Regions from separate parts of the Congregibacter sp. genome, predicted to be linked through region 3. Evidence: predicted binding sites of a transcription regulator. Region 3 holds the regulator's gene; each other region holds the start of a gene.
What was found. Region 3 encodes LexA, which represses DNA repair genes until DNA is damaged. Its sites were predicted from a motif close to ACTGTNTNTANANACAGT; they were not measured.
Positions count from the first base shown of each region.

Region 1 (3,278 bases), on a different contig from region 3:
GCCGATTTCCGTGAGGGCTGGCGGCGAAAAACTCCCGATTTTCTGATCTTCGAACCATGTGCCCGACATGAGATCCACCAGACGGTTGGGAAGCTGTGTTTTGAGCACGCTGAGCAGCCGCTGCTGGGGATTGGCTTCTCTCGCTGCTGCAAGCCACTGGGATGCGTCATGATCGGGAAGTAGATTTATATCCACGGCCAGACCTTCTCGCCAGAAGGACGATATCTGCAGGATTGCTGGTCCACTCAGACCCCGGTGGGTGAACAACAGATTCTCCCGAAAACTGTGGCCCTGACAGCTCGCAATAACTTCTGTGGATATGCCTGAAAGCGACTCGTAGACGGCTTTGTCACTGGAATTCCAGGTTAAGGGCACCAGAGCAGCGCGTGTTGCATTCAATTTTAAGCCCAACTCTTTAGCGGCGCGAAAGGCCAGATCACTCGCGATTTTCGGCATAGACAAACCACCGGAAGCGATAACTACCTTCTGACCCTCATACTCAGCATCCCCGGTGCGCACAACAAACCCCTCATCTGTCCCGGGATCTATGGAAGTCACCGCCTGGCGTAAACGAATTTCGACCCCCGCGTAGGAGCACTGCTCCAAAAGCATGGCCACAATATCCTTGGCACTATGGTCGCAAAACAGCTGGCCCAGCTTCTTCTCGTGATAGTCGATGCCCGCAGTCTCCACCATTTGGATAAAGTCCGATGGCGAAAACCGCTTCATAGCAGAGATGCAGAAATTGGGGTTCTGCGACACATAGTGTTCGCGCGGGTCTGCGAAAACATTGGTGAAGTTACAGCGACCGCCGCCCGACACCAGAATTTTTAAGCCAACTTTTGGGCCCTGCTCCAGCACTAAAACGCGCAGCCCACGATACCCCGCACTAATCGCGCACATGAGGCCGCTTGCGCCGCCACCGACAACAACCACATCGTATTTTGGAGAGCCTTTACTCATCTAGGCAGCTTTGCAAAAGCTTTTGGAGCCTCTCTCTTCCAAGGCGATTTAGTGTGCGGATATTGTCCTCGGGAATTCTCGCGATATCTGGATGACCAGCAACCGCACGCTCCACGCCCTCCTCTCTCAGTAAATGCAGCATCGGATAGGGTGAACGGTTGGAGTAGTTCTCGGCATCATCAGGCTCAGTCCCAGCAAATTGATAATGCGGATGAAAACTGGCGATCTGATAGATCCCTTCCAGCTTCATCTGTTTAAGCAGAGCATCAGAGCGACCCAGGAAATCGTTGAAGTCATAGAAGTCGTTCAATACCTTTGGATGGACAATAAACGCAGTCTCGATCTCCGGACAATCCTCGAGTCGCTGCAGCTCTTGTGCCAGAGCAGTGAGTAACCCCTCTTCGTCGTCGGCATCACTTAGCGTGAACGCCACGCTATCGCTGTCGAGCTCGCGCTTTGCGAAGGGGCACAGGTTGTATCGCACTACAAGGCTGTCTATCCAGCGCCGGCAGGCATTTAAAGCTTGGTCGTTCAGATACATAACTCCAGAATCGTGCCACGGCGCTAAAACCGAGGGCAAAAAAGGCAATTTAGGACGTAAGTTAGATAATCTATAAATACTGTATAAATATACAGTACACTGTGCGGCCGAGAAATTTTGGCACCGCCGTAAACCATGTCCTACTGCGAACTCCACTGCCTGTCATGTTACAGCTTCCTGCGCGGCGCTTCCCGTCCAGAAGAGCTTGTCGCGCAAGCTGCGGTGAATGGTTATGCCGCGGTCGCTATTACAGACGAATGCTCCCTGGCCGGTGTCGTCAAAGCTCACGTAGCGGCCAAGGAATACGGAATACCGCTGATTATCGGCAGTGAATTCACCTTAACCGAAGGCGTTCATATCATTGCCCTTGCTCCCACGCGTGCAGCCTATGGCGAACTCTCGGGACTCATCAGCCTTGGCCGGCGCCGTAGCCCAAAAGGCGAATACGAGGTGACACTTCGAGATGTGATCTTTCATCTTAAGCGTTGCTTGCTCATCTGGCTCCCGAAGGAAGACAGCGAAGCTAATCGCGGCTATGGCAAACAACTCGCAAGACTCTGTCGAGAGAGAGTCTGGATCGGGGTGCATTATCTTCTTGGCAACGATGAGCTGCGCCGCTATCGGGCATTGCAGACACTCGCGGGCAAACTACAGCTACCTCTCGTCGCCTGCGGTGATGTGCGTATGCACTGCGCAACCCGCAAACCCCTGCACGACGTGATGACCGCCTTGCATCACAATTGTAGTGTTGCTGCGCTAGGTCGTCGCCGGCTACCTAATGCTCAACGGCACTTACGCAGTATCCGGCAGCTGCAACGCTTCTACCCCGCCGAGCTTCTGGACGAAACACTCAACATCGCCCAGCGCTGTCAGTTCACTCTGGATGAGTTGCGTTACGAGTACCCCGAAGAAGTCGTACCCGATGGGCATAACGCGCGGGACTATCTGAGAGAACTTACCTGGCAAGGAGCAAGCCAACGCTGGCCCGACGGGGCGCCCTCAGTCATTCGCGAGCGCATCGAAAAAGAACTCGCCTTGATAGCCGAGCTGGATTACGAGTACTACTTTCTTACGGTACACGACATTGTTCGTTTCGCGCGGGGTCGCGGCATCCTGTGTCAGGGCCGCGGGTCCGCCGCAAACTCCGTAGTGTGCTACTGCCTGTTCATCACAGAAGTCTCCCCCGAGAAAATCTCTTTACTATTTGAGCGGTTTATATCCCGGGAGCGTGACGAACCTCCGGATATCGACGTGGACTTTGAGCACGAGCGCCGCGAAGAAGTTATCCAGTACATCTACGAAAAGTACAGCCGACGCCGAGCTGCACTTGCCGCCACGGTTATCACTTACCGAGCTCGCAGTGCCGTGCGCGATGTAGGTAAAGCCCTCGGCCTGGACCCTCTATTTGTCAACGATCTTGCTAAGTCTCTCGCCTGGTGGGACAAGCAGCGCGACCTGGAAGCACGCTTTAGCGAACATGGGCTACAAACCGAAAGCCAAGATGGCAAACCCAATACCGCCCAGCTCTTTTATCAGCTGGTGCAAGAGATATTGGGATTCCCGAGACATCTGTCTCAGCATGTCGGCGGATTTGTGATATCCCGGGGGCCCATCTCGCAGCTTGTCCCCGTAGAGAATGCCAGCATGGCAGACCGCACCGTGATTCAGTGGGATAAGGATGACATCGAAGCGCTGGGGTTACTCAAGGTCGATGTTCTGGCGCTGGGCATGCTCTCGGCGATCCGCAAATCTCTGGCATTGGTAAATCGCTATG
Region 1 covers NZ_CBFIIF010000019.1:44,789-48,066, reverse strand. The annotation lists gene ACTG39_RS09425 (NAD(P)/FAD-dependent oxidoreductase) at 1-963, opposite strand, end outside; gene ACTG39_RS09420 (DUF1415 domain-containing protein) at 956-1,504, opposite strand; gene ACTG39_RS09415 (error-prone DNA polymerase) at 1,640-3,278, shown strand, end outside.
Region 1: a site for LexA is predicted at 1,583-1,600, ahead of ACTG39_RS09415 (error-prone DNA polymerase). Genes of this name have one in related genera too.

Region 2 (3,278 bases), on a different contig from region 3:
AGGTAGCTGATGGCAATCTTGATCACAAAGCCTAGAACGCCCAGAGCGAGCGCAAGATAGAGGATCATTGTGCCAAACACGCCGGCATTACTGCGCTTGGCGAGATCCCAGACGATAAACACCATGAATAGAATCAGTCCTCCGACACCTATAGTGACGCCGTACTCCGTTAACCATTGATCCATGAAAGTTCTAGTCGTCCACCGTAATGTTTGTGCTCAGCATGCTGTCCGCTATGAGTGAATTTGTGATCAGGCAACTTTGTTCGGCTTTGTGTAGGAGTTTTTCAGCTTTTTCGACATCTGTTCCGGCGGGCACGACTAGCGTAGCTTCTACGTTGATCCCAGTGAATCGTGTGACTCTCTCTACGCGGTCCAGGGTGCCTGATGCCTGACACTGAAGATCGCTCCACTCCAGTTTCGATGCTCGGGCGATGGCCCGAAATGACAAAATAAAGCAGTCCGCTACGGCTGCGACGAGTAATGACTCTGGTGACCACTTGTCGCCTGGCCCCCCAAACTCTGCGGGTGGCGCAGTGACAATTTCTGAGACGTTTTCGGCGGTAAGTACAACGGGGCTGTCAGCTGTAGCGCTGCCACTAACCTGATAGTGGTGAGGGAAATCTTGCATGGTGGCTATTCCTGTTCAGAAAAACGAAGGTCATTAAGTGCCCGCATTTTAGGGCAGAGCACTCATGACAGGAATAGGCGGATAAACTCCAGGCTTACTGGTTTGCTGTTGTTGCAGATGCCAGATGCCAGATTCCAGGTAGCAGGTAGCAGGTAGCAGGTAGCAAGTAGCAGATTAGGCTAAGAGGCGACACGACTCTCTGGAGATACTGCGTCTTTCGGCAACTCCCAAAGTTGAGGCTGGTGCGGAATATCATCCTCAGGGGGTAAATAGACATCGATGCCCTGCATGCCACTGCGCTGTTTGAGGATATGCACCTGCCGGTAAGCATTCATCTGTAAGCGCAACGCTGTCGGGGCATGTTGATGTGCGGCGTCCTGAGACCGGAATAACACGGCTAAGGTATTGCCGCGTGCCGCTGCCAGCTGGAGTCTTCGCAGCTCAGCATAGCGATACTCGCCATTTCCCAGCCAGCTGAAAACTACGCTGCAGGTGCCGCTGCGCAAAGCTTGTTCGGTGCTCCAGAGCAGTTCTTCACGCTCTCGGGGGTGAACCAGGAGTACTTTCTGGGTGTCTACTCCTCGAGCTGCAAGGAGGGGGGCGTAAGGCGTATAGGGGGGTGCGACGAATGCCTGCCAGCGCTCTTGCCGACTGAGAACTTCCATGGCCGGCAGAAATAAACCCATGGCCCCCATGCCCGAGGCGTCACTCATGACTTCTATGCAGGTGCCCAGGGGCCAGCCCTGCTCACACAGACGAGCATCCAGTGCACCAAAACCGGTAGGGATACGTTGATGGTAGTGAAGGTCGCTGTTCGCGGCGCTATCGGCGCTATGCTGTTTGTCCTGGGCATTATCAATGAGCGGCGAACTGGCAAAATCACTATAGCCGAGCCAGGTATCACGGCGGCTTATGACGCTGTGCAGGCTCTCAGGGATTTTCTTTGCAGCTAGGCGCCCGGACAGCTGATGTACAGAATTACTGAGTGGGTTGTCGTGCGGGTTGCCGGGTAAAGTATTGCCTGAATCCTGATACATCGCTGCTCTCCAAAAGTACTGTATATAAAAACAGTAGTCTTAAAGGGAGCATCCTGCAAGTAAATACTTTTGACCTGTCGCCTATTAAGACATGTTACTGCCGGTGCTTCGCGAAGGTCGCTATTGCGTCTGTCTAGCTGCCAAAGGCCCCGGGGTGCTGGCAGCCTTTATCGCCGATCTCATCCCAGTCAGCCTTCGAGTCCACAAAAATGTGGTGCTTTACTGCGAGAGACCCGCTGCCTTCAAGGAGGAGGCCTGCGGGGACAAAGGTGCGTTCGGCATCGTTAGCGCCTGGCAGGCGAGACCCGCATTGGCGACAGAACCACGTTTGCCAGTCGACATCCGGTTTTCGCCAGGTGGAGATACTGTCTTCTCCTGCAGTCCAGCGAAAAGCCTCGTTATCCACAACTACGACGGCGATCCCATTACTGCCCGTGGAGCGTCGGCAAATAGAGCAGTGACATATATAGACATCTGACACGTCGGCACTAATCTCAAACTGAACCGCACCACAGTTACAGGCGCCGATGATGGGGGCAGTCTGTGTGGAGAGACCTGTCACCTTATGCTGATCGCGAGAGTGTCGGCTTGCCATCGCGTGCAAGACCCGTGATCAGCCACTCTGTTTGCTCCCAGGGATCGCCCTGAGCGTAACCCTTGATGCAGCCGTCAACGTGAGCTGCCAAAGACAGCAGCTCCTCACAGCTGCCAACTGAGTGCCTGCGCATGGCGGCCTGAATCACCGATTGCCGGCTTTTCCAGACGCGGGCCTCGTTGATTGCCTGCATGGGCTGACGCCCGGCTGCTACAGCCTGTAAAAGAGCGCGTAACAAGCGTAGTTCTCTGACCAGTCCCCAGAGCAATGCGGGCGGCTGGGTGCCTTCTGAGCGCAACCCGTGAAGCATACGCAAACTGTCCTCCGCGCGTCCGGCCAGTGCTACATCGATAAGCGCAAAGGTATCAAAGCGGGCGCTGTTGGCGACGGCGTCTGCAACTTGCCTGGCTGTCACGGTACTGTCGCCCGCAAGGAGGCGGAGTTTTTCAAGTTCCTGTACGGCGGCCAGCAAGTTGCCTTCGACTCGCTCGGCGAGCAGGGCCAGACCATCGCGATCGATGGATAAGTTGATGCCTCGGGCGCGACGTTCAAGCCAGCGCGGGAGCTCATCTGCACTCACAGGCCAGAGCTGGATGGTAGCGCCCGCCTGATCGATGGCCTTGTACCATTTGCTATTTGTGCTGGCTTTGTCGATTTTGCCTGCGACGATCAGCAGTGTGTCGCTCTCGGACGCGTGGGCGAGGTATTCCTGAAGAGCTTTGCTGCCCTCCGTGCCGGGCTTGCCGTTAGGAATGCGCAATTCGATGAGACGCTGCTCGGCAAACAAGGACATGCTGCTCGAGTCCTGGTTTAGGTCCTGCCAGGTAAAACTACGATCGCTGCTGTCGATAACATGTCGCTCATGGCAGCCAGCGCGGCGCGCGGCGGCGCGGACCTGGTCAGCGCACTCCTGCACCAAAAGCGTTTCGTCACCACTGATGAGGTACACGCGGTGGAGGCTGCGATCGAGATCCTGGGCAAGCTTCTCGGGGTAGATGCGCATGGACGTTGTTACT
Region 2 covers NZ_CBFIIF010000040.1:14,789-18,066, reverse strand. The annotation lists gene ACTG39_RS12870 (DUF2788 domain-containing protein) at 1-185, opposite strand, end outside; gene ACTG39_RS12865 (OsmC family protein) at 193-630, opposite strand; gene imuA (translesion DNA synthesis-associated protein ImuA) at 810-1,667, opposite strand; gene ACTG39_RS12855 (GFA family protein) at 1,801-2,262, opposite strand; gene holA (DNA polymerase III subunit delta) at 2,231-3,265, opposite strand; gene ACTG39_RS12845 (LPS-assembly lipoprotein LptE) at 3,274-3,278, opposite strand, start outside.
Region 2: a site for LexA is predicted at 1,685-1,702, ahead of imuA (translesion DNA synthesis-associated protein ImuA). Genes of this name have one in related genera too.

Region 3 (3,278 bases):
CCTCAACCACGGCCGCAAGGACCCTGCTGTCGTCGTAGCGTAATCCAAACTTTTCGTAAATACGCCGATTGAGCATTCGCGATGGATTCTCAATCACAATTTGACTGAACACCGAATTGGGAACGTAAAGCGGCCGCTTATCAAAGGTGCGTATGCGCGTTACGCGCCAACCGATGTCCTCGACGGTACCTTCCAGCGCCCGATCCGGTGACCGCACCCAATCTCCAATGGTGAAAGGCCGGTCCATGTAGATACCCAGTCCACCAAAAAAGTTCGCCAGTAAATCCTTTGCGGCAAATCCCACAGCGATGCCACCAATACCGCCGAAGGCCAGCAAACCGGACACAGACACGCCCAGGGTCTGAAGAAGCATCAACGCTGTGATCAACCACAGTGCGACACGTAACAACCTGGCCGTGGATCGCACAGTTGCCTTGTCTACCGATGCGCCATCGGCGAATTTGGCGAGTACAACTTGCTCCTCGATGTTGGCGATGAGGCGATGCAGAAACCAGGGCACGAGAAGCACCAGCGAAGCATGGAGAACGGTTAAGGCGACCTCTCTCAGGGACGCCAAAGCGGGTAATAGCGCGAACAGCAGCGTCAATAGCAGCAACCACCAGGCTAGTTTCGCGGGAGCGATAAGCGCGACCACAAAAGCGTCGTCCCACTGCTGAGTAGACTGCTGCGCCAAGCGGTGGACGCGCCGGAGAAGCGCTCCGATCACCCATTGACCAACTAGCGCAATGAGCAGCAGCCCCCCCGTAGCCACCCAGACCCAGGGTAAGTTGAGGCTATTGGCGACGTGTGCAAAAGCAACCGCGAGTTGTGATTCCATGGCGATCCCGACTGGTTTTAGACTATTTGAGCATGTAGAAAACGCCCTTAAGGCGGTGAAAGTATAACAGCGACCCTACAAGCTTAGACGCTTCGTGCAACGGCAACGCCAAGTGATTGAATAGCCACGGTTCCTTCAAAAGTGCTCACGCGCAGGGCAATAACTGTCACTTAATCCTGACAGTTTTCTTCGCTGGCATCTCCCCAAAATGCTGATAGCTTTAAGAGTCCTAGGGAGAAGAGATATGAGTCAATTTGTACCAAAACTGGGCCGCTGGTATCAGGATCGCGAGAGCGGCCAACTGTTTGAAATTGTGTCCCTCGATTTAGATGAGGCCAATGTTCAGGTCCAGTACCTGGACGGAGAGCTAGCCGATTTTGATCTCGACGTCTGGGCGGAACTCAGTTTGCGCACCGCAGCGGCACCCGAAGACTGGCGCACGCCGTTTGAACTGGATGACGCTGATGAGATCGACCCGGACGCAGCGATGCACCCCCTGCAGTGGAGTAGCCCTCTATCCAATATCGAGCCGGACACGGTACTGGCAATCGAGGACGTCTAGCGACGGCGTTTGTCTGTCATTGGCGTTAACAGCGCGACAAGCTTTTAGGGAGTAACTGACTGCGAAGATGCGCGGCAAAACGTCGCAATAAGATTAGTTGCTCCGCCGCGTTTACTGTATATAATCACAGGCACTGTACAAATTCACAGGTGCCTCATGCTCAAGCTTACTGCTCGTCAGGAACAGGTTCTGGACGTTATCCGTCGTCATATCGGCGATACCGGCATGCCCCCTACCCGGGCCGACATTGCCCGGGAGCTGGGATTTAAATCTGCCAACGCCGCTGAGGAGCACCTCAAAGCCCTCGCCCGCAAGGGCGCCATCGAGATCATCCCCGGAGCGTCTCGAGGTATTAGGCTGCCCGAAGACGCGGGCCTGCCTATCGTCGGAAAGGTCGCAGCGGGAGACCCTATTCTTGCCGCAGAGAATGTCGAAGAACACTGCGCTATCGATCCGTCCCTGTTCCACCCCCCGGCGGATTATCTACTGCGGGTTCAAGGCGACAGTATGATCAACGTAGGCATTCACGATGGCGACCTGTTAGCCGTCCACAGCACGCCGGTAGCTGACAACGGCGCGATCGTTGTCGCTCGCATCGATGATGAGGTAACGGTAAAGCGGCTGAAACATGGTCGTGACAAGCGCCACCTGCAACTTTTACCCGAAAACGACGACCTGTCTCCAATCGATGTTGACCTCGCGGAGAGCAGTTTCGCCATTGAAGGCCTAAGCGTAGGGGTGATTCGTCGGTCGATGCAGTACTCGAAGCAGTACTCGAAGTAGTACTCGATTGGCAATCGCTATAGAGGATGCCTGGCTAACCAAACCGAATTGGCGGAATTGGCGGAATTAGCGAAATTAACAGCGCCCTAGACTTTCCAGGGCCTCAATCACCCCGGGGCTGAACAAAAAACCTTGTTCAAGGCTGCCGGCTTAGACACAGCCGATCGCCTCTCGAATCAGTGCAGGATTCGAGGGGCTGTTTGTGTGGGCTCAGTCTCTACTTCGACGTCCGTCTGCTCCGCGACCTCCGCGGCAGCCTGAATACCGGCCTGAATCATAGCTTTCGCCACTTCCAGTCCCTTATCCAGAATGTACATTCGGGTTTCGTCGGAGAAGCTGATGGTCACGAGAGGTTTACTATCGTCATCAGCACGTTGTAGAACTATGTCGCCATCACCGAGATCCACGATCTCGAGCAAAGATGTAGGCACGCAGTAACCTCTAAATGAGAGTTGCAGCGCAATGGTAGCAGTCCTGCTCCCTCCGGAACAAGTCGACTACGAGACAGGGCGCTCTAACACTCAGATAGCGAATCATCCATTCTGGTCATGGTGGCCGATAACGCATCTGCCCAAGCCATCACGACAGCAAAGCCTGCGACTTCACGGTCACTAACCAACAGCCCCTGCACAGATTGCACACTACTCTGGGCGCCCGGTGATGGACCTGCGCCCGAAGTATCCTCGAGCATCTGTGCCAGCCAGCCCGTTTTCTCCAGTTGGGTAAACTCAGCGATTTCGGGGCTTAGGGCCTTACCGGCATCAGGCCGCGGGAGATCCCCGGTATTTGCCGGCAGGGTAAGCGACGATGCTTCTTCGACGCCGGATACAGCTAAGAGAAACCAGCCATAGGCCTCCAGCAAGTGCATGCGCACCGCCGGCAGAAAGCCGTCTATGAGCGCGCTCTCGGTGTGCCTCGCTTCGCTGCGCATGCGATCCCAGGCCTCAAGCAGAATCCGCGCGCGGTAAAGCGCTTGATTCGCCTCCCCTCGCGTGCGCGACATCGCCTAGGACACCGGAGAGCTCTTGGCTTTTGCTTTTGCTTTGGCCTTGGCTTTTGTCTTCGCCTTGGCTTTCGCTTTGGCCTTGGGCTTCC
Region 3 covers NZ_CBFIIF010000015.1:56,567-59,844, reverse strand. The annotation lists gene ACTG39_RS08275 (mechanosensitive ion channel family protein) at 1-838, opposite strand, end outside; gene ACTG39_RS08270 (DUF6763 family protein) at 1,083-1,400, shown strand; gene lexA (transcriptional repressor LexA) at 1,557-2,183, shown strand; gene ACTG39_RS08260 (hypothetical protein) at 2,360-2,614, opposite strand; gene ACTG39_RS08255 (hypothetical protein) at 2,698-3,186, opposite strand; gene topA (type I DNA topoisomerase) at 3,190-3,278, opposite strand, start outside.